Regions from separate parts of the Bariatricus sp. SGI.019 genome, predicted to be linked through region 3. Evidence: predicted binding sites of a transcription regulator. Region 3 holds the regulator's gene; each other region holds the start of a gene.
What was found. The regulator Rex, encoded in region 3, represses fermentation and respiration genes when NADH is low (regulators of the CRP and FNR family bind a similar motif). The targets are predictions, from matches to a motif close to ATTGTTAANTANTTAACAAT.

Region 1 (10,642 bases), on a different contig from region 3:
ACATCCCAGGTTTCTACTGAGGATATTATACCCCATTTATATAGATTTTACAACCTATAAAACTGTTTTTTATAACTGTGGTCCTGCAGAAACTAATGCTTTACCTGCTTCATTTCCTTCATATTTTGCAAAGTTCTTTACGAATCTCTCAGCAAGATCCTTAGCCTTAGCTTCCCATTCAGCTACTTCTGCGTAAGTATCACGAGGATCAAGAATTGCAGAATCTACACCTGGAAGTTCTGTTGGAACTTCGAAATTAAAGTATGGGATCTTCTTAGTAGGAGCATTCAGGATATCTCCATTTAAGATTGCATCAATGATACCACGGGTATCTTTAATAGAGATACGCTTTCCAGTTCCATTCCATCCAGTATTAACAAGATATGCTTTTGCACCGCTCTTTTCCATTCTCTTAACCAGTTCTTCTGCATATTTTGTTGGATGCAGTTCCAGGAATGCCTGTCCAAAACATGCGGAAAACGTTGGTGTAGGCTCTGTGATTCCACGCTCTGTACCAGCAAGTTTTGCTGTAAATCCAGATAAGAAATAGTACTGTGTCTGCTCTGGTGTCAGTACAGATACCGGAGGAAGTACTCCAAATGCATCTGCAGACAGGAAGATTACATTCTGTGCAGCTGGTGCAGCAGATACAGGACGAACAATCTTCTCAATATGATTGATCGGATAAGATACACGTGTATTCTCAGTTACACTCTTATCAGCAAAATCAATCTTTCCTTCTTCATCCAGTGTTACGTTCTCAAGAAGCGCATCCCTCTTGATTGCATTATAAATATCTGGTTCAGATTCTTTATCCAGATTGATAACTTTCGCATAGCATCCACCTTCGAAGTTAAATACACCATTATCATCCCATCCATGTTCGTCATCACCAATCAGAAGACGTTTTGGATCTGTTGACAAAGTTGTCTTACCTGTTCCAGATAATCCGAAGAAGATTGCTGTATTTTCACCATTCATATCTGTATTGGCAGAACAGTGCATGGAAGCAATTCCCTTCAATGGCAGATAGTAGTTCATCATAGAGAACATACCTTTTTTCATCTCTCCACCGTACCATGTATTGATAATTACCTGTTCACGGCTTGTGATATTGAATACAACTGCTGTCTCTGAATTCAGTCCTAACTCTTTATAATTTTCAACTTTTGCTTTAGAAGCATTATAAACAACAAAGTCTGGCTCAAAACTCTCAAGTTCCTCCGCTGTAGGCATAATAAACATGTTCTCAACAAAATGAGCCTGCCATGCAACTTCCATGATGAAACGGATTGCCATACGTGTATCCTTATTGGCTCCGCAAAAAGCATCTACCACATAAAGCTTCTTATCACAAAGTTCTTTCACTGCAATATCCTTTACAGCAGCCCATGTCTCTTCAGAAGCCGGATGGTTATCATTCTTGTACTCATCAGAAGTCCACCATACAGTATCTTTGGAATTTTCATCCATTACAATGAATTTATCTTTTGGAGAACGTCCGGTATATACACCTGTCATTACGTTTACTGCACCAAGTTCACTAACCTGACCCTTTTCAAAACCTTCCAATTCCGGCTTTGTCTCTTCCTCAAACAATAAATCATAAGAAGGATTGTGTACAATTTCTGTAGTTCCTGAAATGCCGTACTTACTTAAATCGATATTCGCCATCTTTGTTTTACCTCTTTTCTTTCCTTAATCATAACCGCCGTAACACTTTCTGCCTTTGCATATTTCTGCCTTTTACAGCGGCATTTGTCTTATTATTACATTTTTTTCATAAAAAGTCAATACTTTAACAATCCTTTCGCGAAAGTTAATATTTTTTATTATTCATTTATTTTTCACCAACCGCATAATCACGTCTATGTTTTTACAAAAAATGCAAGATTGTATTTTCAATCTTGCATTTTGTCAATATTATAATTTATGAAACTTATCTATTATTCATATAAATATTTTATATAACCGAAATCCAGCTCCAACCATTCAGTTGATTCCAAAATATTTTTGGTTGTATTTACGTAATTTCAGCATAAAGACAACAAGCATCACACATAGAACTGCCGTCATAATTACATACAGTATGCCAACACTGCTGATATAGGAATCGTACAGATCTACACACCCATCTAACAACAGGATAATTCCCAACGCAAGAAGTGGCTTCCCGACATCTCTGCAATATCCCTCCAGGTCTTTGCAGCTTTTTTCATTTACACCCTTCGGAAGCAAGATTGTCTTCACAATCTCTTTTTTCACTTTTAACATATAATATCCATAAAGGCAGTAGATTCCAGCCCCCAGAGCAATTGCCCCAAAGAAACCATCCAACAGCATCTGTCCTCACTCCTTACACTTGCAATATACCTTTTACAGTTTCCTTCATCTTATCTGCATCACATTCCAAAGTATGAAGTATATTGGCATCCAGAATATCTTTGATTGCCTGTGGCATCTCTACACCAGATGTCTCTTCCAACACTTTCAGAAGTTCGAATTCATCTGCATCTGCATATTTTTCATCAATTGCCGTCATAACACTCTTAACGAACTTATATGGACTCGCCGTTGATGCAATCACACATTTCTTTGCATCACCGGTCTTAATCCTATACTGTTCACAGACATGCGCAGCAACAGCTGTATGCGTATCAATTACATATCCTGTCTTTTCGTAATTCTCACGGATACTTTCGGCAGTCTCTGCTTCATCTGAATATCCAGATGCAAAATCAGATAATTTTTCCTTCATATCCTCAGTAATCGTATAGCTTCCACTATCTTTTAATTCTTCCATTAATTCTCTGGTCTTCTCAGAATCTTCACCTGCAATCAGATAGATCAGACGCTCCAGATTACTGGAGATCAGAATGTCCATGGATGGTGAGGTCGTCAGCACAAACTCTCGATTCTTATCGTATGTACCCGTCTGGAAGAAATCAAACAGCACTTTGTTCTTATTTGATGCACAGATCAGTTTATCAATCGGCACTCCCATCTGCTTTGCATAGTAAGCAGCAAGAATATTTCCGAAATTGCCGGTCGGGACTACAACGTTGATCAATTCTCCCTCTGCAATCTCTTCATTTGCCAGTAATTTTGCATAAGCATTTACATAATATGCGACCTGCGGAACCAGACGTCCAATATTGATAGAATTAGCAGAAGAAAACTGGTATCCCTTTGCTGCAAGTTCCTGAGCCAGTTCTTTATCTTCGAACATTGCTTTCACACCACTTTGTGCATTATCAAAATTTCCATGGATCGCAACCACATCTACATTACTTCCTTTTTGCGTAACCATCTGAAGTTCCTGTACTTTGCTGACTCCGTTCTTCGGATAAAATACAATGATTCGGGTTCCTTCAACATCAGCAAATCCCGCCAAAGCAGCCTTACCCGTATCACCAGACGTAGCTGTAAGAATCACAATCTCATTTTCCACATGATTCTTTTTGGCCGAAGTAGTCAAAAGATGCGGCAATATAGACAATGCCATATCCTTGAACGCAATCGTTGCCCCATGGAACAATTCCAGATAATACGTATCATCTACCTTTACCAGCGGCGCGATCTCCTCAGTGTCAAACTTACTGTCATATGCTTTACGAATACAGTCCTTCAACTCCTCTTCTGTAAAGTCTGTTAAAAACTGCTTCATAACCGCATAAGCGGTCTCCTGATATGACATGTCTTTCAACTGCTCCATTGAAACATCGAGTGTCGGAAGTTTCTCCGGCACAAATAGACCACCGTCCGGAGCAAGACCTGTCAGAATCGCTTCAGAAGCTGTTACTTTCAAGTTCGAATTTCTTGTACTTTTGTAATGTAGATTCATCTTTTTCACCCTTCTATCATCCGCTATTTTTTACTATTTGTATATTTTACCAGGCCACCTGCAGCAATCAGCTTCTGCATAAATTCCGGGAAAGCCTGTCCCTGAAACTCTGTGCCTTTTGTACGGTTATAGATCTTTCCACTGTCAAAATCAACTTCCACTTCATCACCGGCATCGATTCCTCTTGCTGCCTCTGGGCATTCAATAATCGGTAATCCAATATTGATTGCATTTCTATAGAAGATTCTGGCAAATGTCTCTGCAATGACGCAGCTTACACCTGCCGTCTTGAGACACAGAGGTGCATGTTCTCTGGATGAACCACATCCAAAGTTTTTATTCGCAACAATCAGATCTCCCGGCTTCATCTTATTTACAAAATCTGGATCAATATCTACCATCGCATGGCTTGCCAGTTCCTGAGGATCATAGGAATTAAGATATCTTGCCGGAATAATAACATCCGTATCCACATTATCACCATACTTAAATACATGTCCTACTGCTTTCATTATCTGTCACCTACTTTCTCTGGATTCGCAATACATCCTGCAATCGCACTCGCTGCAGCCACTTCTGGAGACGCAAGATAGATCAGAGAATCTACATGTCCCATTCTGCCCACAAAGTTACGATTTGTTGTAGACACACACTTTTCACCTGCTGCCATAACACCCATATGACCTCCCATACATGGTCCACAGCTTGGTGTATTCACAGCACAGCCTGCATCCACAAAGATATCCAAAAGTCCCTCTGCGATACACTGTTTGTAGATCTTCTGTGTTGCAGGGATTACCATAACACGTACATCTGGATGAACTGTATGGCCTTTCAAAATTGCTGCTGCTTTTCTCATATCCTCCATACGCCCATTGGTACAAGAACCGATTACAACCTGATTGATCTTGATTGGCTCCATCGCCTCAACCTCATCAATTGTCTTAGCATTACCTGGAAGGTGTGGGAATGCAACGGTCGGACGTACCTCTGAAAGATCAATCTCAACCACTTCATCATACTCTGCATCCTCATCAGCAGTATATATCTTGTATTCCTTCTTGGAATGTTCTTTCATATAGGCTTCTGTCTGTTCATCTACCGGGAAGATTCCATTCTTGGCACCAGCTTCAATCGCCATATTCGCCATTGTAAAACGATCATCCATAGACAGATTAGCAATGCCATCTCCAACAAATTCCATAGATTTATAAAGTGCGCCATCTACCCCAATCTTACCGATAATATGGATAATGATATCTTTTCCACTGACATATGGTCCTGGCTTTCCCGTCAATACAAACTTCATTGCGCTCGGAACTTTAAACCACAACTCACCTGTTGCCATACCTGTTGCAATATCTGTGGTTCCCACACCAGTAGAAAATGCACCTAATGCGCCATATGTACAGGTGTGTGAATCTGCACCAATAATGCACTCACCACCCACAACAACACCAGCTTCTGGAAGGATTGCATGTTCCACGCCGGATTTTCCCTGTTCAAAATACCATGTTAATCCCTGTGCTCTTGCAAATTCTCTGATTGCCTTAGAGTTCTCTGCTGATTTAATGTCCTTATTCGGTGTAAAATGATCTGGTACCAGAACTACTTTATCCTTATCAAACACATTTTCTGCCATCTCCCGAAAAATCGGCAGTGCCATAGGTCCGGTGATATCATTTGCCATTACTACATCTAACTTCGCCTCTATCAATTGTCCTGCCACAACAGAATCGAGCCCTGCGTGAGCCGCCAATATCTTCTGCGTCATTGTCATTCCCATCACGACAACCTCCTATTCTTCTTCATTGACTTATCTTTTGAATACTACTTTCTCCATATTTTCCGTAGCCATGCGTTCATTTTACCACAAACAAATATAGTGGTGCAAGAAAGAATCAAGAATAGTACAAGAACCACTATATTTTCTTGATCACCAGTCTTAACGGATGCAATTTTTGCTGTCGTTTTGGATTTTGCTTCCACAAGTTTCTCAGGTTCCGTCTCTGGTTTCTCTATCTCCGGTGTTTCTTTTTCTGGTTCATCTGATTCTTTCGGTTTTTCTACCAGAATCTTCTCTTCATCTTTTTTCTCTTCCGCATTATCCGCGCAGACAACTACTTCATTATCTATTTCTTTTCCTATCACCGATTCATCCGTTATTGCCATCTGATACTCGACTATATAGCGTTCTCCAAGTTCTACACACTGTAAGAACTCTCCTGCATGAATGGTAAATGAATTTCCGTTGACAGAGATCACTGCATCTTGTATCACATTACGGGAACCATCCAGAAGAACAATGGAATTTTTCTGAAGCTGTACTCCCTCAGTAAGAATTGTATCTGTAATCACCACATTTTTTGCCACCGCATTTTGAATCTGCTGTGTTACATCCATAGTATAAGTAACAATGTCTCCCAACTGATAAGTTTTCCCCGTTTTATCTGCATGTTTCTCAACCATAAGTTCCGGGCGCTCCATCCACTTCACTTGCAGAGATACTGCTGATGGTTCCACCGTGAGCAATTGTCCAGTTCCGATATCCTGGCTTCCGCCACCAGTTTTTACAACCAGCGTTCTCCACGCTTGATTCAAAGTCCCTTTTATCTGACCACTGTCCCAACTTGTTCCGTTACCATAAGCCACATCTGATGCCAGATAGAACTGCTCTTGCCCATGCACTGTCACCTGGCCCTGCAGACGACTTTGCTGGGTTACATTTACCAGAGTCACTCCTTCGGGCAAAGAAAGCACTAATGAATTCGATGTATCCCCTTCACATGTAACAACCTCTGTTCGCTGCACGCCCTCCTCAGCACTAAAAAATGCGGTTAAATTCTCCTGAGAAAGAGCAATATCTGTATCCGGTATATTTGGCCATCCCTGAATTGCGTTCGTATACTGAATTACTGCATTACTAATATCCGCATTCAATCCCTTGAACCCATCGCTATTTGGATCACACCCATCATAAATATAAGACAATATGCAGTGCGACAGACAATAGGCTCGGTCTGGTTGATCCCACCCTCCTGTCAATGTCGGTTTCATATACACATCATACCCAGGTCCTCCATACACATAATACATTGCTTTTGCCAAAAGCTGGTCCTTATCCAACTCATCGGAGGAATAAGTTCCGTTATTCGGCGAGAGTTTACCGGGTTCCAGACAATATGCCATATTTCCATCCACATAATAATAATGTGTCGAATATCCCATATATTGGACGGATGCTCCCGTTACCAAAGAGACCTCCTTAGCTTCTGCCGTCATCGTACTAGCGGCTCCCACAATACCTAATACACTAAGGAACAACAAAACTACAGAAAAAAAGATAGATTTTTTATTTGTTTTTTTCATTTAAACACTCCTTTTTACATAAACACACTGAATAATTGAAATGATACTTCTACCCTCCTTTCCTGTATGGTTCTTTTCTCGTTTTGGAAATTGGGAACGAATCTTCCCGATGGGGATACCCCTTTGAATGATAATGATTAGATTTCTTAGACGAGTGCTCTTATCATATCTATATTTTCTTATTTTGTCAATACCACCGTTCAAAAAAGAACCGGATTACTTCCGGTTCTTTTTTACACGAAGTTTCAATTCTTCTAAAATCTCTTTGTGGTGTCTGGATTCCATCTTCGGGAATGCTTTTACCAGACGAATACTGACTCTTGTACTGCGTCCTGCCAGCTCCGCATATTTTGTTTTCAACTCTTCTATACGGGCCTTTTGTTCTGCCATGCGATTCTTCTGCTCAGTAATCCGTTCTTTTTGTTCTGCCATGCGGGTCTTCTGTTCTTCAGATACCGTCTCCAGCTTCTCACGCAGTTCCAAAGCTGCCGAATCCAGCTGTTTCTTGGCTTCTTCCTGGAATTCCATAGTTTCCATGACATTTTCGTATATATTTTCTCCAACCTTGTCGGAGAATTCTCTCAATTCTGCCGCAATCTTCTCCATTGCTTCCAGGCGTCTGTTCAGCTTCAACACTGCCGAAACAGTTACAACAATATCAACAACCAGAGTCATCCCAAGCAACACACTCAGAGCAATTCCAACCTTCACAGGAATCCACGCCAACACTTTGTGGATGAACGGATGAATCACCTTTACAATGATCACGCACGCAACACCCCAGGCAAGGGAGAACAACAGGCATACATATCCCCCGATATTCAATGGCTGATTCGTATAATCCCACCATTTATGGTGAAATAATTTATCCATCAGATAGCCGGTCAGTCCCTCAATCACTGTTACTACAATTATTGAGGTTATATAAAGGAGGAATAAGTTATTTTCAAATGGTGTCAGGAACTGAACGACCACTCCGACTCCGATTCCATAAACCGGACAGATCGGACCATTTAAAAATCCCCGGTTTACAAATTTTCTCTGTTGCGTAGCTGCGTAAGCAACTTCTGTACACCATCCGAAAAAGCCATATGTAAAGAAATAAAGTATAAAAAAATATGTCTGCATACGTCAACTCCCTTCAAATTCTTATCTAGAAAGTATACTTCACATTACAGTTTCCGTCAAATAGTAAATCTTTTAGTTTCCAAACACAAACAATCGGAAAGAATATCTGCACCCCAGATATCTTTCCGATGTTCAACATGCTTTATTATCTTCTATATCATAAGATATTACTCTGACAATCTGTTCTGAAAACGCAGATATGGAATCTCTATAGGATCTATAGGATCTACCGGATTCTCAATCTGCCCTTTTTCCTTCCGCTTACGCCGTCTCAGCAATTCACCGCCTTTATTGTAGAACCAGAATGAATAAGTCAGGATCTTATCTGCCTTTCCCATCTTATCCTTTGTCGTCTTTCCATACAGAGTTCCGCCAGCTTCTATCGGAACTTTTCTGCGTATCAGGGAAATCAACTCCGTCTCACAAGTTACATATTCCGGTAATTCTGTATAGGCAAGTCCCACACATTCCAGCTTATGTGAATCACTGCCTCCAATCCCCGGCTTTTTATACTTTTTAGCCAGCTTCATTGCACCCTCATTGGACTCTGCTGGTTCACAAGCATTAAAAGCCTCGATAAAATCAAACCGTTTTATGATCTCCGGTGATTTGTAGAAGCGCTTCGTATTCGTAAAGCTAAGATACTTTCCGCCACATGGATGAGCCGGTCCCAGGATTCCACCATGACGATGAACAAAATCAATCAGCATACTTACCGGCATACCTCGCAGTTCCAAAAGGCGCATCTTCACCCCTTCAGGCATAATACAGATAATGTGACCCGCATCACAGGTATCATATTCGATTCCTTTTAATACTACAAAATCCTCGTGAACCTTTCCTTTCATATCATACTTCCAGTGACGGTATCCTTTGTAAGTATCATGGTCGGTAATCAACATACCGTCAAAGCCTTGTTCTTTTAGCTTGGTGATATATTCATCCAATCCCACTTTACTGTCTATAGAACCCTCTTTTACATGACAATGCATATCGATCTTCATAACAAGGCCTCCTTCATTCATATTCTAAAACTATTATATCACATTTGCTTTAAAATACAATAAAACCGGATGGCTATGGATTAAATTACCTTTTTTTCATTTAATACATTTCTTACAATCAATGCACATACCAGCCATGCAATGATATAAACAACTCCTGATATCTGCATTGAAGAAAAACTATACGTCACCATCATTAATATCTGCAATACACATCCAAGTATTGCAATTATCATATTCTTCTTTTTACCCATAATAAAGCACCTCTCCTTCTATAGTCACTACTATATCAGGAGAGGTGTGTCATAATCGGGACTTATAATTCTTCCGTGTTAAATATTTCTATATCATCATCTTCTTCATCTTCTGTATCATTTTCTTTTGGTACTTTTTTCACTTCTTCTGGATCTTCAAAAACATCCTCTTCATCCTCTTCATCATCCAGCATCATTCTTGCCTTCTCAACTTCCGACTCTCTGGAGACTTCTTCTTTCACTTTTCTGGAGTACACTTTTTCTTTTTTTCCAACCTTCCTGGACTGCATCATGAACTGCACCCACATTCCAATCAATGCGATTAAAATACTGATTCCATAGCCAATCCACACATTCTGATTCAAACCTGCCAACGAGGCAATCGCCAGACCTGCTGATACTCCGCCCTCTAGTCCAGTTACAATAATAACAAGCGGTGTTGTCCAAAAAACAGACAAAACTGCCAATACCAAAGCAACAACAAAATAAATAATCAACAAAAATACAGGCTTAACACCCACAAGCGAAGCACAGACACCAAACACATAAAAGAGAATCAGGAAAAAAATCCCCAAACGACGCAGCCATGCAAACAACACCGCAACAATAACCGCACTCACTCCGATCACCGCCAAGAGTGCTGTATCATTAAGTCCGATCATCAGCGCCACGACGCCTCCAATCACCGCTCCCACAACTAAACCAACAATTGCCGTAAGGACTCTTACTATCTTCAATCCAAAGAAACAGATTGCCAAACCTATTACAATAGTCACAATCAAAGCAATCATTAACATCTGTCTGGTCCATGCCAGAAATACATTGCCGTTTTCTCCTAACATTCCCAGCAAGTCACTTCCCATCAGGTTCATCATTTCTTCCATGCCAATATCTCCTTTGTCCCCTATTACTTATTTTTACCGCTACCATTATAACATTATTTACCACTTTTATTCAATTGGGGACGTAGTATTTTGCAAAAATACTACGTCCCCAATTGAATTTTGCCCTGTACCTTTTTGTTCAAAAAAAGAAGTCCCTTC
Region 2 (10,642 bases), on a different contig from region 3:
TAAAGCACTTGCTTCATGGTGTCCGTCTGCAAGAACCGCAAATCCGCCATACCAGGTATTTGCAATGACAAATTCTACATCTCTGTTCAAATTCTCACAAGCTGTGTGATATAATTCCTCAATATCGCATTCCGGCGGAAGCATATTATCCTTTAGAACTTCATATGCTTCATCGCTTCTTTTAATAACAAATATAATCTTCAAATCACCGATAAATGCCACAACAGGAGTATCCTGTTCAGAAATCCTCTTGCCATTCAAGGCCTGTGTATCTGTAAGTTCTTCTTTTATCCAAGGATAAATATGTTTTTTTATATTGTCATATTTATAATGCTCTTCTTCATATTTTTTCATATGCATTCCTCTCAATCTTAAATTCTATATTCTATTCTAACAAAGTTTGCTTTATAAAGCAATTTGTTGTATAATATGTTGTGCACTTATCGTAGATAGAAAGGATATGAATATGATAAACCCAAAAAAGGAACGTATATTACGGTCACTCATAGCGATTGCTATCTCCACCGTAACAATTGCTTCTACAAATATTCTGGTATTCGCAGCGCCTTCTGCTGATGAATTGGAGATAACGACTGGTGGATTACAAGATCAGTTAGATGATTTGAACAGCCAATTATCTGCTCTAAGCGCTGAGTTGGACTCTGCCGCAGCTCAGATTGAGGACTTATCAGCTGAGGTCGAGAAAGCCAAGCTGGATTTGGCCGCAGCTCAATTAAATGAAGAACTGCAGTATGATTCCATGAAAGATAGAATCAAATTCATGTATGAAGGTGGCAATGTTTCTTTATTGCAGATATTATTTTCTTCAGAAGATATGGCTGATTTTCTGAATAAGGCAGAATATGTCTCAACTATCAGTGAGTATGACAGACATATGTTGGACGAGTTAAAAGAGGTTCGTGTCAATGTAGAAAAAAAACAAGAGGATCTGACTGCAAAGCAGGAAGAACTTGCACAAATGCAAAGTGATCTGACCGCAAAAGAAGAAGAGCTCAACTCAAAGATTGCTTCTACTTCCGGACAATTGGATGATTATAAAGAACAGCTGGACCGTGCACGTGCCGCTGAGGAAGCAAGTAAAACTGCACAGAATAATCAGATTGCTGGTTCTGTCACATCGCCTGGCAATGGTGGTCAGAACAACAATGGTTCTTCAGGTTCAACTACCAACGGAGGAAATCCAATCGATGCTTCCACCTCAGATGTAGCTTTGTTTGCCGCTTTACTCCAATGTGAGGCCGGTAATAGCTATGATGGTATGTTAGCTGTAGCAACGGTTATCATGAACCGTGTTGCCAGCCCGAGTTATCCAAGCACCTTACGCGGTGTCATTTATCAGTCTGGACAATTTAGTCCTACCTGGAACGGTTCTTTGGAGCGTGTCCTTGCAAAGGGACCATCCTCCACAGCATATTCTGTTGCACAGGCCGCTTTGGGCGGTGCACGGCACTCTGCGGTTATTCATTGCTATAACTTCAATTATGCTGGTTCTGGAGTTCAGGGAATTAATATTGGTGGAAATGTCTTTTATTAATATTTTAATATGATATTTTTATCTTGCTTATTAACTTCGCAGATAGATAATATGTATCTCATCATATAACATAAGAGAGAGGATATGGAATTTATTTTCCGTATTCTCTCTCTTTTACTTTATTCTCTTTTACTCTATTCTCTTTTACTTTATTCTCTTTTATTCAACATGGCTATTGATAATCCATAACGTCAATCCATTTCATGAGGAAATCTTTTTCCAGCTCATTATCTTTTTCTAACTGTGATGCTGCTACGATTGGAAGCCATTGCTGTACATACTGCTTTGCAGTGTCACTCTTCTTGCAGAAAAGCTTCATATAGAGGTCAGCTGCATCCTGATCTTTCAGTGCAAAAAGAAGGTAAGTCATAGCTGCATCCGCACTGGCATTTCCCTGGGTCGCATGCGCCCAGTCAACAACCGTCATCTTGCCATTCTTTCCTACAATTACATTACTTGGATTAAAATCACCGTGGCAAAGCTTAGTGTGCTTCGGCATACTCTCCAGACGGGTCAACAATTCATACCTCTGTGTTGCATCTAATTCTTTTAGTCCATTAATCTGTCTCGCCAGTTTATCCTTTAATTTGTTAAGCATCGGCGCTTTCTTACTCTGAACCTTCAGCTGCAGATCCACAAAATCTGACATATATTTTTCCAGATTATCATGGTCCACCTTCATCATCTCTTCCAAAGTCTTTCCTTCTTTATACTCTATAACCAGAGCCCATTTGCCATCAATCTGTGTAACCTCTTTTAATTGCGGAATATCCAATCCTGATTCCTCTACTCTTACTGTATTCAACGCCTCATTAAACACTGCAGATTTTGGATGTGTGGTCTCGAATACCTTGACAATCTCTTTATCGCATTTGTAGACTTCTTTGTACGGACGTTTCACGATCAAATTACTTCCTTCAAGTTTCATAAGCTGTGCCTCCTTGTATAATACTTCCGATCTTTTATTTGTTAACTGCATTATACACCCTTAAATTTCATTTGGAAAGAGTAATTTGATATTTTTTTAACTTATTTTTATTGCATATTTTTATTGTTAAATAATTAACTTTATTCATTTGGGTACACCCCTTTTTCCATTTAGGTACACCACAAAACACAATTAGGGACGTAGACTTTTTTAAAAAGTCTACGTCCCTAATATTAACCGTAGTAACACTTCAGATAGATTTCTTTCATTTCTTTCATGAGTGGATATCTCGGGTTTGCTCCTGTACACTGGTCGTTGAAGGCTTGTTCAACCATATCATCCAATGTATCGAGGAAGTATTTCTCGTCGATTCCGTATTCTTTGATGGATTTTTTGATTCCAATCTTTTCTTTGAGGTCTTCCAGTTTTGCGAGGAAGTTTTCGAATACTTCTTCGTCTGTCTTGCCTTGGCATCCGGCGAAGCGTCCTAATTCTGCGTATCTTGCAAGTGCGTGTGGATACTGGTACTGGGAGAATGTTCCCATCTTGGTCGGAACTTCTGCTGCATTGTATCTCATGACTTCTGTCAGGAGAACTGCGTTTGCGACACCGTGTGGCAAGTGATGGAATGCTCCAAGTTTGTGGGCCATGGAGTGGTTCAGGCCAAGGAAAGCATTTGCGAATGCCATACCAGCCATACAGGATGCATTTGCCATCTTTTCTCTTGCGATTGGGTCATTGGCTCCGTTTGCATATGCAGATGGCAGATAATCGAATACCATCTTAACGGCTTTCATTGCAAGTCCATCTGTGTAGTCTGTTGCCATAATGGATACGTATGCTTCGATTGCATGTGTCATAACGTCGATACCGGATGCGCTTGTCAGTCCTTTTGGAGCTGTCATTGCATTATCTACGTCGACGATTGCCATATCTGGAAGTAATTCGTAATCTGCAATCGGCCATTTTACGCCTGTCTCTGCATCAGTGATGATGGCAAATGGTGTCACTTCAGAACCTGTACCAGAAGATGTCGGGATTGCAACAAAGTAGGCTTTCTCTCCCATTTTTGGGAAGGTAAATACTCTCTTGCGAATATCCATGAAGTCCATAGCCATGTCTTCAAAGTTTGCTTCTGGATGCTCATACATCAGCCACATAATCTTCGCTGCATCCATTGCAGATCCACCGCCAAGTGCGATGATTGTATCTGGTTCAAATGCTCTCATCTGGTCTGTTCCTTTTTGTGCACACTGCAGAGTCGGATCTGGTGCTACTTCATAGAAGCATGTATGCTGAATTCCCATCTGGTCTAATTTCTCTTCAATTGGTTTTACATAACCATTTTTATATAAGAAGGTATCTGTTACGATAAATGCTTTTTTCTTGTGCATCACTGTTCCGAGTTCATCGAGTGCCACCGGCATACAGCCTTTCTTAAAGTATACTTTCTCAGGTGTTCTAAACCACAGCATATTTTCTCTCCTCTCTGCGACCGTCTTAATGTTAATCAGATGTTTTACACCTACGTTCTCAGATACAGAGTTGCCTCCCCAAGAACCACATCCAAGTGTAAGAGATGGAGCAAGTTTAAAGTTATAAAGATCACCGATACCGCCCTGAGAAGATGGAGTATTGATTAAGATACGACAAGTCTTCATTGCTTCTGCATGTTTTGCAATCTTCTCTTTCTCTGCAGGATGAATATACAGAGAAGATGTATGTCCATATCCGCCATCTGCTACCAACTGTTCAGCTTTTGCAAGGGCTTCATCAAATGTTTTTGCTCGGTACATTCCAAGTACCGGAGATAATTTCTCATGCGCAAATTCTTCAGAGATATCAACGGATTCCACTTCACCGATTAAGATCTTGGTATCTTCCGGGACATCTACACCTGCGAGTTTTGCAATCTCATATGCAGATTTTCCTGGGATCTTATTATTTAAGGCACCGTTGATAATGATAGTCTTACGAACTTTATCCAGCTCTTCGCCTTTTTTCAGGAAATAGCATCCACGATATGCAAATTCTTTCTTTACTTCATCATAGATACTGTCGAGCACCGTTACAGACTGTTCGGATGCACAGATCATACCATTGTCAAATGTTTTAGAATGAATGATAGAATTTACTGCCATCTTGATATCTGCTGTCTCGTCAATAATAACAGGAGTATTTCCAGGTCCAACGCCAAGTGCCGGTTTTCCTGAAGAGTATGCAGCCTTCACCATTCCAGGTCCACCTGTTGCAAGGATAATATCTGCATCTCTCATAACTGTATTGGTAAGTTCCAGGGACGGAACGTCAATCCATCCGATAATTCCTTCCGGTGCTCCTGCTTTGACAGCTGCATCCAGAACAATCTTTGCTGCAGCGATCGTACAGGCTTTTGCTGCCGGATGTGGACTGATGATAATTGCATTTCTGGTCTTCAAGCAGATCAATGTTTTGAAAATTGCTGTTGATGTTGGGTTAGTTGTAGGAATAACTGCCGCTACAAGGCCAATTGGTTCCGCAATCTTCTTAATTCCATATGCTGGGTCTTCTTCAATAACTCCGCAAGTCTTGGTATTCTTATAAGCATTGTAAATATACTCTGCTGCGTAATGATTCTTAATAACCTTATCTTCCACGATACCACGACCAGTTTCCTCAACTGCCTGTTTTGCAAGAGGAATTCGCATCTTGTTTGCTGCCATTGCTGCCTCGAAGAAGATCTTATCTACCTGCTCCTGTGTGAATGTAGCGAAGATCTTCTGTGCTTCTCTCATCGCCTTCATCTTTGCTTCAAGAGCTTCGACATTATCAATAATCTCTGGTACTGCCTCTTTTTTCTTTGCCATTTTGATTATCCTCCCTGTAACTGTGTTACTATCGTTTCAATGGTCATAGTATAACTGTGTGTTAATTATTTGTCAATATGTTTTTGATATTTTTTTAACGATAATGACAAAAAAATAACAGGGGACGTAGTATTTTTTAATTTTACTACGTCCCCTATTAACTATTTTTTAAAATCCTTTGCCGTAATTTACTATTTTTGCATCATGTTCTGTATGTAACAGCATATGAGCTTTATGTGACATTGGCTTTTCGAAATATTCTTCGTACATCTGAAGGATATCTGGATTCTCATGTGAGAATCGAATGTCATAATTATCATCCAGATAGTACAGGTTCTTGCCGCGTTCAAAGGCCAGCTCTTCACCATCGTGGATTGGCTGTCCGCCTCCGCCTACGCAGCCTCCTGGACATGCCATAACTTCTACGAAGTCGTAGTGTACTTCTCCTCGTTCTATCTTATCAAGCAGTGCTCTGGTATTGCCAAGACCGCTTACAACAGCGGTTCTGACGGTAATATCATTAATCTGGAAATCTGCTTCCTGTACACCATCATTTTCGTTGAAGCCTTGACTTCTTACTGCAGTAAATGCATCTGCCGGTGGATTTTCTCCTTTGATGATATAATATGCGGATCGAAGCGCTGCTTCCATTACACCGCCAGTTGCTCCAAAGATGACACCAGCTCCTGTACCAGCCTGCATCGGGCGGTCGCTTTCAATATCTACCAATGTATCAGGGCTGATGTGTGCAGAACGAATCATTCTTACCAGCTCTCTGGTCGTGATTACTGTATCAATGTCATGTCCTGCATATTCTCCATAGAACAGTTCCATCTCGCTCTCGCCTTTTTTCGCAACACAAGGCATTACAGACACGGTGTAGATTTTCTCTGGTGATACACCTAGTTTTTCTGCAAAGTAGGTCTTCATTGCTGCGCCGAACATCTGCTGTGGTGATTTTGCAGAGGATAAATATTTTACCAAATGTGGATACTGTGTTTTAATAAAACGAATCCATCCTGGACAGCATGATGTAAACATCGGGCGATCTTTCAGTTCACCATTTGTAAAACGCTGAACAAATTCGTGTCCTTCTTCCATGATTGTCAGATCGGCTGAAAATACAGTATCAAACACGTAGTCCACACCCATACGCTTCAAGGCATCCAATATCTTTCCAATGGTTGCATCTTCTGGAGCAAGTCCAATCTGTTCGCCCCATGCAGCACGTACAGCCGGTGCAACCTGAGCTACAACAATTTTATCTGGATCTGCAATTGCTTCCCAGACCTTTTCCGTATCATTTCTCTCGCTCAATGCTCCTACCGGACAATGTGTAATACACTGTCCGCACAATGAACAGTCTGCTTCCTGAATGTTCTTATGACCACCTACATTTACAGTCGTTCTGGATCCGGTTCCTTCCACATCCCAGACACTCAATCCCTGTACTTTATCACAGACCTGAATACACCGCATACACTTAATACATTTGGAGGAATCACGGATCAGTGGAAAATTCTTATTCCAAGGCTGTTTCTCGATCTCCATCTTGTATGGAATATCGATAATATTCAAGTCATTGGCAACTGACTGAAGGCTACAGTTGCCACTTCTTGAACATGCCACACACTGACAATTATGCTGAGATAAGATCAACTCTACATTGGTTTTTCTGTCCCTGCGTACTTTTGGACTGTTTGTATGGATTACCATACCTTCCTCAGCAACATTATTACATGAGGTAATCAGTTTATCCTTTCCCTCTAATTCAACTACACATACACGACAGGCTGCGATCTCGTTAATTCCTTTCAGATAACACAATTTAGGAATATGAATCCCATTTTGAGCGGCAGCCTCCATAATCGTGGTATTTTCTTTTACGGATATTTGTTTTCCATCAATTACAAGATTTACCATAATGTCTCTCTGCCTCCCTTAAATATGCCATATCCAAAATGATCACACCGCAGACATCTGCTTGCTTCCTGTTTTGCTTCTTTTTCGGTCATGCAGTTCTCTACACCCTCAAAATCACAGACTCTTTCACAAGCTTCTCGTTCTGTAAGATTCACACGTCCACAAGGTGTACGGTCATCCAGATGTGCCTCTGGAATCTCTACGTCACAGGAAATTTCATGGTGATAGCCGAGATATTCATCAATATTAGCCGCTACAACCTTCGCTGCAGCAATTGCCTTTATTACAGAAGCAGGGCCGCTTGCGCAGTCTCCTCCTGCAAATACTCCTGGCATATTTTCAAAGGTTCCTGTGCTCTTTGTAACAATCTTACCACGTTCTACCGGAATACCAGCTTCCTCAAAATGGCGTGTCTCAATATTCTGACCGATTGCAACAACCAATACATCGCATGGAATATAAATATCCTCTTCGCCAGTCGGTTTGATACTTGCTCGTCCATCCTTGATTGCACTTACCATCTGCGGAGTCACATAAATACCTTTGATATGATTATTTTCATCAATATCCAGTGACGCAGGTGCTTTTAATGTCTGAAGTTCGATTCCTTCAGCAACAGCGCCGTCAATTTCTCCTGGAAGAGCTGTCATATCTGCAACTCTTCTTCTGTACACAATACTTACTTTCTTAGCACCGAGACGTTTTGCCGTACGAACCGCATCCATAGAAACATTGCCGCCCCCGATGACAGCAACTTCCTTGCCGGTCAGATCCATAATCTCGTTCTTGCCTACATTTCTCAGGAACTGAACAGCAGATAATACTCCATCTGCATCTTCCCCTTCCAGTCCCAGTTTTTTATCTGTGCTTGCCCCAATCGTAATCAGCACAGCATCGTATTGTGCTCTCAGTTCTTGAATTGTGATATCCTGTCCAATCTTAAGACCATGTTTTACCTCTACGCCAGTCTTTAAAATAGCATTGATATCTTCGTCTAATCTTTCCTTAGGCAGACGATAATTCGGAATTCCATAACGAAGCATTCCCCCAAGTTTTGGAAGCATCTCATATACCGTAGCCTGATGACCCATCAGTTGCAGATAGTAAGCTGCACTTAATCCTCCTGGACCTCCGCCGAGTACAGCAATTCTCTTTCCTGTACTTGGTGCACATGTCGGTGGCTCTACCTCACCAGCAAAATCAGCAGCCACCCTCTTGAGACCACGAATGTTGATGGAATCATCCACCATATTTCTTCTGCAGCGTGCTTCACACGGATGCTCACAGATAAAACCGCAAGTTGTTGGAAATGGATTATCTTTTCGGATTAAACGGATAGCATCTGCATATCTGCCTTCTCCTACAAGCGCTATGTAACCCGGAATATCTACATGTGCCGGACACAAAGATACACACGGTACCGGCTGATTATATGTACAGGTACATCTTCCATTTTTAATATGCTCCACATAATCATCACGGTATCCGATCAGTCCCTTATATACCATATTTGCAGCTTCATACCCAATGGCACAATCGGCTGACTCCATGATAGACAAGGCGGTCTGCTCCATAACATCCAATGTCTCCATAGTTGCTTTTCCATCAAGAACATCCTTGATAAAATGGTTTAACTGTCCCAGCCCTATACGACACGGAACACATTTTCCACATGTCTGCGCATGGCATAATTCCAAAAATGCACGTGACATGTCTACCGGGCATAATCCCGGTGGGCTGGATTCAATTCTTCGCTCTAAGTCTTTATACAATCCTTCCATTACAATTCTGGCTCTCTTAGGCGAAGCGATCTCTAACCTACTCATTAACAACATCCCTTCTTTCTTTTTTCTGGTTTAATACACAGTTTATTTATTATATCACTATATTTTCGGTTTGTATTTAGTTTTTCGATAAGTAGATTATTTAACGATAATGGGGACGTGGGATTTTCATTTTCCTCCGTCCCAGATTAAAATTGCAGTGTTCCTTTTTATTTGTTTTTGTATAGAAAAAAGCGAAGAAACCTAAATTTCTTCGCTTTATAAATCAACTATATCTATCTTACTTTTTTTCTAACTGTTAATGTAACAACAACTGCTGCACATAACATCATCAAAATTGCCCAGATTCCGATATTTGAATTATCGCCTGTTTGTACCGTTTTAGAAGTATTGGCTTTATCATTGGAATTTTTTGTTGTGTTTCCATTTGTGTTGGTATTATCTTTATTTCCGCTATTGCCATCTTCTTTATCAATAACCGTATCTTTTTCCCATACTGCTGTATACACTGCATTGTCGGTTACTGTCAGTTCAACTTTTGGATTCCATCCCTTAAATGTATAACCTTTACGAGTAGGTGTACCGTTAAATTCCGGTGTTGCTAACCCACTTAATACTTCTGTTTTCTGATCAGCGAATATTTCTTCGTCTTCTACGCCATCTGTATAGGTTACTGTATATTTAGGTTCCTGCGCATCGTCTATGCCATTGCCATTTTTATCCTCTGCCCATGTTGCAGCATATGTAGCATCTTTTGTTACCTTTTCTTCTACATCCGGATCCCAGCCAGTAAATATGTATCCCTCACGGGTCGTACTTCCACTAAATGCTGGTGTGTCTGCATCTTCATATTCTGTATATGTCTGATCTGCAAACACTTCTTCATCGTCCACGCCATCCGTATATGTTACAGTATAAGTAGGTATTTTTTCAAATTTTGCATACACATTATATGTCAAAGGGTATAAAACTGATTCTCCTACAGATAAAAGACGATTGAGCTGAATCATGTCATTATCAGGACTTGAAACATATGCTGTCTTCGCATTGTCTACAACCGTTCCATCTGAGCTACATGAACTTACTCTGTAAAACGTTCCGAGTCGACTTCCTCTAAAGCTTGTGCGCTGGGAATCATTTGGAGCTACTCCATTTCCAGCCAACCACATTTCACACGTCAATTCATAACTAAATCCAACAAATCTATACCCCTCATCAGCTACCGCTTGGTACTGTTTATATCCCAATAGTTGGCTAAACGTTTTATCATCATTTTCACCAATCTTATTTACCGTACCACCTTCTGTTGCATATATATTAATATGGCAAGATCCATCCACCGATGTATATGCCAGACCATCTACTGGTGTATATTCTTCGCTTCCTTCCGCAAATACTTCTCCTGGCACTAACATAACTGCAAGCAACATTACAGTGATAATGCTCATAATTTTCTTTCTCATACTCTTTTTCATACTCTTTATCCCCATATGTTAAATATTAATAAGATACTCTTTTATAATATCACAAATGAAATACAAATTCAACAAAAAGGAATCCTAATTATCTAGAATTCCTTTTTAGCCCATAATATTATACAAGTTCA
Region 3 (10,642 bases):
GCTGAATCCTAAGATTAAGGTAATTGGTGTAGAACCTGCTGCCGCAGCAAGCATGACAGCGGCTCTGGAAGCAGGAGAGCCTGTTACCCTAGATAGTGCTAATACAATTGCAGACGGTACCGCTGTAAAGCGTGTTGGAGAAAAGATTTTTCCGTATGCAAAAGAGAATATCGACAGTGTCTTGACGGTTGCTGATGATGAATTGATTGCCGTATTTTTGGATATGGTAGAGAACCATAAGATGATAGTAGAGAATTCGGGTCTGCTGACAGTTGCAGCTCTGCGTCAGCTTGATTTGAAAGGTAAAAAGGCAGTTGCAATCTTAAGTGGTGGAAATATGGATGTAATCACCATGTCTTCTATTGTACAGCATGGTTTGATACAACGAGACAGAATCTTCTCTGTATCCGTACTTCTTCCGGATAAACCAGGTGAATTGGTACGAGTTGCGGCAACCATCGCCAATGCACAGGGAAATGTTATCAAGTTGGAACATAATCAGTTTGTAAGTACCAACCGAAATGCGGCAGTAGAACTTCGTATCACTATGGAGGCGTTCGGAACAGAACATAAACATGATATACTGATGGCACTTGAAGATGAAGGATTCCGTCCAAGAGAGATTGGAGCAAAGCTATACTAAAATGAGATGAGAATTCAAAACATTAAAGAGACAGAAAATTTGTTAGAATTTTCTGTCTCTTTTTGTATGAAGAGAGAAAAATTCCCCTTGACACAAAATGTATAATTGTATACAATTATACACATTAAAATATAAAATAATGTTTTGTTTTGGTAATGTCATTTTAAGGAGTGTGTATTATGGAAAATAGAAAAGTTTATTTGGACAAGCATTCGAATTTGCTTCAATTGGAGGAGCATATGTATCCTCTGGTCGATGTTGATACACCGAATGTATTCCGGAATCTATTTCATTATGATGAGATTCCGAAGATTGCATTTAACGATCGTATTGTACCCCATAGTATGCCGGATGAAATCTGGATTACAGACACTACATTTCGTGATGGTCAGCAGTCTCGCGCGCCATATAGCACAGAACAGATTGTGACACTCTATGACTATTTTCATAAACTAGGTGGACCGAAGGGAAAGATTCGCCAGAGTGAATTCTTTTTGTATAGCAAGAAGGATCGGGATGCAGTATATAGGTGTATGGAAAAAGGATATAAGTTTCCGGAAGTGACTAGTTGGATCCGCGCAAGTAAAAAGGATTTTGAACTGGTAAAAGAGATTGGAATGAAAGAAACTGGAATTCTAGTAAGCTGTTCTGATTATCATATCTTTTATAAATTAAAGATGACAAGAAGAGAGTGTATGAATCATTACTTATCAGTGATCCGTGAATGTCTGGAAACTGGAGTGAGCCCGAGATGCCATCTGGAAGATATTACGCGTTCTGATATCTATGGTTTCGTTATTCCATTTTGTCTGGAACTTATGAAATTAATGGATGAATATAAGATTCCAGTGAAGATTCGTGTCTGTGATACGATGGGATATGGAGTAAACTATCCAGGAGCTGTGATTCCAAGATCTATTCCTGGAATTATCTATGGACTTCGTGTTCATGCGGGTGTGCCAAGCGAATTAATTGAGTTCCATGGTCACAATGATTTTTATAAAGCAGTCAGTAACTCTACAACTGCATGGTTATATGGTGCAAGCGGTGTAAACTGTTCACTTTTTGGCATTGGAGAACGTACTGGCAATACACCTTTGGAAGCTATGGTATTTGAATATGCACAGTTAAGAGGAACATTGGATGGTATGGATACAACGGTAATTACAGATCTTGCAGACTATTACGAGAAAGAGATAGGATATCAGCTTCCGTCAAGGACACCATTTGTAGGAAAGAATTTTAATGTTACCAGAGCGGGTATTCATGCAGATGGACTATTAAAAAATGAAGAGATTTATAATATATTTGATACAGATAAATTCCTCAAACGACCACCGTTGGTTGCAGTATCCAATACATCTGGTCTTGCTGGGATTGCGCATTGGATCAATACGTACTTTCATCTGCCTGAAGAAAAACAAGTAGATAAAAATTCAGAATTAGTAATAATGGTGAAGGCATGGGTAGATAAAGAGTATGAGGAAGGCCGTGTTACGGTACTGACAGATAATGAATTGCTTGTTGTTATTGATGATGCATGTAAACAGCTTGGAGTCAGCCTTGTCCAGGAGAAATAGAATCGAAGAAGGAGCAGAACATGGAAGAATATCAAGACCATTCTCTTAGAGGAAAGGTATTTCAAAAACTCCGTGAAGATATTCTTTCTGGAGTATATAAAGATGATGATGAATTAAGAGAGATTTCCATTGGAGAAGAAATGGGAGTCAGCAGAACGCCAGTTAGGGAGGCGCTTAGACAGTTGGAGCTAGAGGGGCTGGTGACGATCATTCCTAATAAGGGAGCTTATGTAAAAGGTATTACTCAAAAAGATGTACATGATATTTATAAAATAAGATCTCTTTTGGAAGGCTTATGTGCAAGATGGGCGACAGATAATATTTCCGATGAACAGATAGAAGAATTAGAGGAGATTATTCTATTGTCAGAGTTTCATTTGCAAAAAAAGAGTGAAGGAAAAGCGGCACAGGTATCTGAATTGGATGGTAAATTTCATAAAGTCTTGTATGAGGCATCCAACAGTCGTATACTAGAACATGTATTATCTGATTTTCACAAATATGTGAAGATGGCACGTACTTTGTCGGTAGGTGCCAAGGACAGAGCACAGAAATCAATCGAGGAACATAAAGGTATTCTTGAGGCAATTAAGAATAAAGACGCTGATCAGGCTGAAATGCTTGCGAATCAGCATATCATGAATGTTATGGAGAACCTCCATATGGAGAAGTAAATCAAAAAGGAGAGAAGCAAGATGGCAAAGATTAAGATGACAACACCAATTGTAGAGATGGATGGAGATGAGATGACAAGAATCTTGTGGAAGATGATCAAAGAGAATCTTCTGGAACCATTTATTGAACTGAACACGGAGTATTATGATCTTGGACTGGAACACAGAAATGAGACCAATGACCAAGTAACCATCGATTCTGCAAATGCTACTAAAAAATATAAAGTAGCAGTGAAATGTGCAACAATCACACCAAATGCCGCACGTATGACAGAATATAATCTAAAAGAAATGTGGAAGAGTCCGAATGGAACAATCCGTGCTATTCTTGACGGAACAGTATTTCGCGCTCCAATTGTGGTAAAGGGAATAGAACCTTGTGTGAAGAATTGGAAGAAACCAATTACAATAGCGAGACATGCTTATGGTGACGTTTATAAGAATACGGAGATGAAGATTCCGGGACCTGGAAAAGTAGAACTGGTTTATACTGCCGAAGATGGAACAGAAACGAGAGAACTGGTACATAATTATGCAGGACCAGGTGTTGCACAGGGAATGCACAATCTGTGCGGATCCATTGAAAGTTTTGCAAGAAGCTGCTTCAATTATGCTTTGGATACCAAGCAGGATCTGTGGTTTGCGACGAAAGATACGATTTCTAAAAAATATGATCATACATTCAAAGATATTTTCCAGGAAATCTATGATGCAGAATATGCAGAAAAATTTGAAAACGCTGGTATCGTATATTTCTATACGTTGATTGATGATGCAGTTGCCCGCGTTATGAAATCAGAAGGCGGATATATCTGGGCATGTAAGAACTATGACGGAGATGTAATGAGTGATATGGTTTCTTCCGCATTCGGTTCATTGGCTATGATGACCTCTGTACTGGTATCTCCAGAAGGTTATTATGAATATGAAGCTGCACATGGAACAGTACAGCGTCATTATTATAAACACTTAAAAGGAGAAGAAACATCAACCAATTCAGTTGCCACTATATTTGCATGGACCGGAGCGTTGAGAAAACGTGGTGAATTAGACAGCAATCAGGAATTGATGGATTTTGCAGATAAGCTTGAAAAAGCAACGATCGACACAATTGAAGAAGGAAAAATGACCAAAGATCTTGCTTTAATTACAACTTTAGAGAATCCAACTGTGTTGAATAGTGAAGAGTTTATAAAAGCAATTGCTGAGAAATTGTAGTAATTAATAGTAAAAAGGGGACGTAGTAAAATTAACTTTTACTACGTCCCCTTTTTACATTTAGGGTGTACCCAAATGAAAAATATGTTATACTTGTTCCCAGGAAGGAGTTGTGTATCGTGAAGAGTAATTGTGAATCATGTGCTCATTATGAATATGATGAGGACTATGAATGTTTCACTTGTCAGATGGCATTAGATGAGGATGAATTGTATCGATTTGTGACCAATACATATTACGATTGCCCATATTATAGTTATGGCGATGAATATACGATTGTTAGACATCAGATGTAGATTATATGAATGGGGGAAGTATAGAAGATGAATATATTGATGATTAATGGAACTATGCGAAAGGGTTCTACTTATCATGTGGGAAAAATGTTGATTGATAAGATTGCTACAAAGGAGGATCAGGTAATTGAACTATTTCTACCGAAGGATATGCCTGAGTTTTGCAGAGGCTGTGGAAGATGTATTATGGAAGATGAGACAAAATGTTTTGATTATCTAATGTACATGAAGCGGTTGACTGGCTTGATTGATAAAGCTGACCTGTTGATTCTGACTTCACCGGTTCATGTCATGCATGTAACGGGAGCGATGAAATCTATGTTGGATCATTATGGATATCGTTTTATGGTTCACAGACCGGGAGCTTCTATGTTTCGAAAACAGGCAGTGTGTATTGCAACTGCCGCGGGAGGCGGCGTGAGATCTACGCTTAAGGATATGAAGATTAGTCTCCAGTTCTGGGGTGCCGCTAGAGTGTATACCTACGGAATGTCGGTGGCATCGCTTGGTTGGGATGGTGTCAGTGCAGATAAGAAAGAGCGGATTGACAGAGATTTGAGTAAGCTTGTATTAAAGATTTCCAAAGATCCAGATGGAGTGAATCCAGGAATCAAGACTCGTGCTCTGTTCTATATTATGAGAAGCTTTCATAAAAAAGGAATGAGTCCGGTGGATGATAATTATTGGAAAGAAATGGGATGGCTTGGAAAAGAACGTCCATGGAAATTACTGAAAAAGGAAGAGCTGTAGCTATTCAGCCAGCTCTTCCCATTTTATATACAGCTCTTCAAGTTCTTCCGCAATAGCTGCCTTTTCATTGGCTAATTCCTGACATTTAATGGAACTTGTAAAAATATCTTCCTGCAACATCATTTCGTCAATCTTAGCATCCCGCTCTTCAAGAGTAGTGATGCGTTCTTCGGTTTTCTTCAGTTCGTTTTTTCGTTTTCGCTCGCGAGCCTGTGCTTCTTTTTGTTCCTTCCAGTCGAGCTTAGAATCTGACACATTTGCTGCAACAGAGTCTTTGCCAGAAGATATAGCAGAATTTGCAGTTCCTGGAATATAAACAGAAGACGGGGCACCAGCATAAATGGTTGTTAGCTCGTCTTTTTTTTCAAGATAATAGTCATAATTCCCTATATAATTTACAAAAGTCTGATTCACCAGATCAAGGATCCTTGTTGCTGTCTGATTGATAAAATAACGATCGTGTGAAACATATAAGATAGTTCCGGTATAGTTGTTCAATGCTTTTTCCAGAATTTCTTTTGATGGAATATCCAAGTGGTTTGTTGGTTCGTCAAGAATCAGAAAATTAGCTTTCGAAAGCATCAGCTTCGCTAAAGATACTCTGCCACGTTCTCCACCGCTTAGGTCACCGATCCGTTTAAACACATCATCCCCAGTAAATAAAAAAGCGGCCAGCATATTTCTGATCTTCGTGTTAGTCAAATCCGGGTAATCATCTGAAATTTCGTCAAAAATGGTTTTTTCCATATGTAGTACATGGTGTTCCTGATCATAGTATCCGATCGCTACATTAGTTCCCAATGTAAATGTACCGGAATCTGCTGATATTACCTGATTTAAGATTTTTAAAAGTGTTGTTTTCCCCGTTCCATTGTCACCGATGATTGCAACATGTTCCCCGCGTTTAATGTCAAAACTTATATCTTGAAACAGAACTTGATTTGGAAATGATTTACTTAGATGTTCAACAGACAGAACATCGTTACCGCTGACACAAGAAGGCTCTAATGTTAAGTGAATCTCATTATTTGCTTCCAAGGGTTTCTCTACAGGACGGATCTTTTCCAACATCTTTTCACGGCTTTCTGCACGCTTAATAGATTTCTCACGATTAAAAGAACGAAGCTTTTCAATTACGGCTTCCTGATGCTTTATTTCTTGCTGCTGATTTAAATATTCTTTTATCTGAGCATCACGAAGCTGCTGCTTTTTGGCAGCATAATCACTGTAATTTCCATTATAGGTCATCAATTTTCCAGATTCGATTTCTAAGACCTTAGTCACTACTTTGTTCAAAAAGTAACGGTCATGAGATACGATCAGAACGGCTCCTGGATAATTCAGAAGATAAGTTTCTAACCAAGCTATAGAGTTTAGATCCAAGTGGTTAGTAGGCTCGTCCAAAAGCAAGATATCTGGCTTGGTGAGCAATAATTTACCAAGAGAGACGCGGGTTTTCTGACCCCCAGAAAGGGTATCTACGGGTTTAGAAAAATCATTTTCTGTAAAACCAAGACCTTTTAATACCCCGTTAATCTCACTTTCATATGCATAACCATTCTGGCGTTCAAAAGAAGCTGTCAGACGATTATATGTTTCAAGGCGTGATGTCAATGCATCACCTTCTAAATGTTTTAATTCTAATTCGATGGAACGGATCTGTGTTTCCATTTCGATGATATCAGATTTGGCAAGTTTCACTTCTTCATAGATAGTGCTTCCACTTTGCATAGCCTGATGCTGTGCAAGATATCCCAAGGTTTTGCCTTTGGTTAAAATTACTTCTCCGCGGTCAGAAGGAAGCTCACCTACAATCATTTTAAAAAGCGTTGATTTTCCCGCTCCATTGGGACCAACAAGAGCTGCTTTTTCGTGATCTTCTATATGAAAAGAACCGTCAGCGATAATCACTTTTTCGCCGAAAGATTTACTGATTCCGTGACATGCTAATATCATATTATTTTCATATCCTCCTTTTTCACTCGTTTTCATTATAGCGAAAATAGGACAAAATACAACTAAAAGTTTGACTTTGTTCACACAATTCTATATAATATTTCTTAGAATGAAATGGAAGGTGAGACTATTGGAAGAGAGAGAGATTTCCCAGGCGGTCATCCGTAGATTGCCACGATACTATCGATACTTAGGAGAGCTACTTGAAAATGGAGTGGAGCGTATCTCGTCTAACGATTTGAGTAAGCGTATGAAAGTGACTGCATCTCAGATTCGTCAGGATCTTAACAATTTTGGTGGGTTCGGTCAGCAGGGTTATGGTTATAACGTTAAATATTTGTATACAGAGATTGGTAAGATTCTTGGCTTGGAAGAGGCTCATAATATGATTATTATAGGAGCTGGTAATTTGGGGCAGGCTCTTGCTAATTATGCAGCTTTTGAGAAGAGAGGATTTGTATTAAAAGGAATTTTTGATGTCAACCCAAGATTGGTAGGTGTTTCAATCAGAGGCGTGCCGATTCGTATGATGGATGAGTTAAAGTCATTTGTCCAACAGAATGATGTTGAGATTGCAGTTTTAACTATTCCAAAGGACAAGGCAATTGAAGTGGCTAATATGCTGGTAGACAATGGTGTTCGTGCAATTTGGAATTTTGCCCATACAGATTTGAATCTGCCGGATCATATAATTGTTGAAAATGTACACTTGTCTGAAAGCTTAATGCAGTTATCATACAATATTAGCCGATATAACGAAGAACATAAGAAATAAAAAGCAAAGACGTGTAATGACTGGCATGCGCAGACGGGCTGGTTTTTACACGTCCTTTTATATTGTAAAATGAACTTGGAAGGTGAGATTATGCGATATCTGCTTAATGGAAATCAAATGAAAAAGGCGGATCAATATACAATACAGGAACTGGGAATTTCGTCTATGGAGTTAATGGAGCGTGCTGCAAAGAGATGTGTAGAGACTATGGAGGCGGAAAAGCTTGATCTGTCCAAAGCGTGTATCGTATGTGGTTCAGGGAATAATGGTGGTGATGGATTTGCGATAGCGAGACTTTTAAAGGAAAAAGGGTATCCTGTGACAGTTTGTTTTGTAGGAAATGAATCTCATCGTACGGATGAAACAAAACAGCAGATGAGTAAATTAAGGGAAACAGGTGTTGAGATATTCAAAGAGTACAAAGAAGACGAATATAGTATCATAATAGATGCGATGTTCGGTGTTGGACTTAGCCGTGAGATTATAGGAAAATATTTTCAGATTATTCAGAAGATGAATGAAGCAAAGGCTGTAAAATTTGCTGTAGATATGCCATCTGGAATATCTGCGAATCATGGAAGTGTCCTTGGAATTGCTTTCCGTGCAGATATTACGGTGACTTTTCAAATGGAAAAGCTGGGACTTGCAATCTATCCCGGAAAGGAATATTCTGGTAAAGTGATTGTAGCTGATATCGGAATCCATACGGAAAAAATAATTGCTACCGAAAAAACGGCATATACTTATGAGAAGAAGGAATATTGTAAATTTCTGCCAGCCAGAAAAGAAAATTCGAATAAAGGGACATATGGGAAGTTACTTGTAATTGCAGGAAGTAAAGGTATGTCTGGAGCGGCTTATCTGAATGCAAAAGCGGCATATATGTCTGGAGCAGGACTGGTACAGATCTATACACCGGAAGAAAATAGGATTATTTTACAGCAGCTCCTTCCGGAAGCAATTATTACAACTTATGACATTTTTGATAAGACTGAGTTGTTAAATCTTTTAACATGGGCAGATGCAGTTTGTATTGGATCTGGAATAGGAATCAGTGAGCGTTCCAGGAGAATATTGAAGGCAACTCTTGAGCATGTGAAAGTACCTTGTCTGATTGATGCAGATGGTTTGAACCTGATTGCGGAGCATAACGCTTATCTTCAAAAGATTCATCATACAGATTTTGTGATAACACCACATATGAAAGAGATGTCACGGCTGTTACATATAAGTGTAGAGGAATTAAAACAACATAGGATGGATATACTGGATTCATTTGTTCAAAAAAGTCAATGGACTTGTGTACTGAAAGATGCCAGAACTATTGTTGCATCAGTTTCTGAAGGAAACTATGTAAATATGTCGGGTAATTCGGCAATGGCAAAAGCTGGTTCTGGAGATGTACTGGCGGGAATAATAGCTGCGCTTTTGGCGCAAGGACTCAGTTGTAGGAAAGCCGCTGTTTTGGGAGCATACCTACATGGAAGAGCAGGTGATTATGCCCGTATCGATAAAGGAAGTTATAGTGTTTTGGCAAGAGATTTGACGGAGTATCTATCCAATGCATTTAAAGAGCAGGAGGAGGTAAAAAGTGAAGAATTATACGAGAGTCTGTGTAAGGATTGATCTTGATGCAATAGAATATAATATTGAGATGATGAAGGCAAATATACAAGATGGTGTTAAGATGCTGGCAGTTATTAAAACGGATGGATATGGGCATGGAGCTGTTCAGATAGCAAGGCTTCTTAGTACGAAAGAATACATCTGGGGTTATGCAGTCGCAACGCTTGAGGAAGCAGTTATCCTTCGCCACAGAGGTATCACAAAACCCATTCTCGTACTGGGATGTATCTTCCAGGATCAGAGGAGATCAATGATTGAGCATGAAATCCGTATGACTGTGTATACAGAGGAGATGGCAAGAGAAGTATCAGATCTCGCAGTCAGCATGGGAAAGAATGCCTATATTCATATCAAGTTGGACACAGGAATGTCACGGCTAGGTTTTCCAACCTGTCAAGAAAGTGTAGAGCATATTACGAACATTAGCAGGATGCCGAATCTCGTTATGGAAGGAATGTTTACACATTTTGCAAAAGCAGATGAGACGGATAAGTCATTTACCAGAAAACAGATGAAAGAGTATTGTTGGATGAAGGATGCTCTGACAAAAGAGGCAGTTACATTTACTTATTATCATTGTTCCAATAGTGCGGGGATCATTGATCTGGAAGAAACGAACATGGATCTGGTAAGAGCCGGAATCGCAACTTATGGAATGTATCCGTCTGAAGAAGTTGTTAAAGGAAATGTTCCATTGAAGCCTGCGATGAAATTGATCAGCCATGTAGCACATGTCAAATGGGTCAAGACTGGGACGCCAATCAGCTATGGTGGAACTTTTGTTACGGATAAGCGTACCAGAGTTGCAACTATCCCGGTAGGATATGGGGACGGATATCCCAGAAGCTTATCTAACAAGGGGTATGTTCTCATCAAAGGGAAAAAAGCACCAATTCTGGGGCGTGTCTGCATGGATCAGTTTATGGTTGATGTGACAGAGATTTCAAATGTTCAATTCGGGGATAAGGTAACACTGATCGGTGAAGATGGATCAGAAAAACTCCCGGTAGAAGTATTAAGTGACTTGTCTGGCAGATTTAACTATGAATTTGTATGTGATCTGGGCAAACGTATCCCAAGAGAATACATTCGTCATGGTAAAGTTGTAGAACAAGTAGATTATT

Region 1: the regulator Rex is predicted to act here: its motif matches at 1,787-1,806, upstream of pckA (phosphoenolpyruvate carboxykinase (ATP)).
Region 2: the regulator Rex is predicted to act here: its motif matches at 5,387-5,406, upstream of adhE (bifunctional acetaldehyde-CoA/alcohol dehydrogenase).

The regions. Positions count from the first base shown of each region.
Region 1 is NZ_JBNPOQ010000002.1:165,418-176,059, forward strand. Features, by position in the region: RNA gene ssrS (6S RNA) at 1-15, opposite strand, end outside; gene pckA (phosphoenolpyruvate carboxykinase (ATP)) at 70-1,674, opposite strand; gene ACQRD1_RS02120 (hypothetical protein) at 1,993-2,343, opposite strand; gene thrC (threonine synthase) at 2,357-3,844, opposite strand; gene ACQRD1_RS02130 (3-isopropylmalate dehydratase small subunit) at 3,868-4,356, opposite strand; gene leuC (3-isopropylmalate dehydratase large subunit) at 4,356-5,630, opposite strand; gene ACQRD1_RS02140 (isopeptide-forming domain-containing fimbrial protein) at 5,675-7,213, opposite strand; gene ACQRD1_RS02145 (putative ABC transporter permease) at 7,430-8,341, opposite strand; gene ACQRD1_RS02150 (PHP domain-containing protein) at 8,509-9,345, opposite strand; gene ACQRD1_RS02155 (hypothetical protein) at 9,426-9,599, opposite strand; gene ACQRD1_RS02160 (hypothetical protein) at 9,662-10,483, opposite strand.
Region 2 is NZ_JBNPOQ010000001.1:50,882-61,523, forward strand. Features, by position in the region: gene ACQRD1_RS00260 (hypothetical protein) at 1-354, opposite strand, end outside; gene ACQRD1_RS00265 (cell wall hydrolase) at 467-1,555, shown strand; gene ACQRD1_RS00270 (aminoglycoside phosphotransferase family protein) at 1,728-2,483, opposite strand; gene adhE (bifunctional acetaldehyde-CoA/alcohol dehydrogenase) at 2,717-5,329, opposite strand; gene ACQRD1_RS00280 ([FeFe] hydrogenase, group A) at 5,498-7,252, opposite strand; gene ACQRD1_RS00285 (NAD(P)-binding protein) at 7,246-9,078, opposite strand; gene ACQRD1_RS00290 (InlB B-repeat-containing protein) at 9,312-10,511, opposite strand; gene ACQRD1_RS00295 (bL17 family ribosomal protein) at 10,630-10,642, opposite strand, start outside.
Region 3 is NZ_JBNPOQ010000017.1:33,276-43,917, forward strand. Features, by position in the region: gene ilvA (threonine ammonia-lyase) at 1-643, shown strand, start outside; gene ACQRD1_RS11385 (2-isopropylmalate synthase) at 823-2,223, shown strand; gene ACQRD1_RS11390 (GntR family transcriptional regulator) at 2,244-2,897, shown strand; gene ACQRD1_RS11395 (NADP-dependent isocitrate dehydrogenase) at 2,919-4,115, shown strand; gene ACQRD1_RS11400 (DUF6472 family protein) at 4,235-4,411, shown strand; gene ACQRD1_RS11405 (flavodoxin family protein) at 4,439-5,161, shown strand; gene ACQRD1_RS11410 (ABC-F family ATP-binding cassette domain-containing protein) at 5,162-7,117, opposite strand; gene ACQRD1_RS11415 (redox-sensing transcriptional repressor Rex) at 7,248-7,892, shown strand; gene ACQRD1_RS11420 (NAD(P)H-hydrate dehydratase) at 7,983-9,518, shown strand; gene alr (alanine racemase) at 9,484-10,642, shown strand, end outside.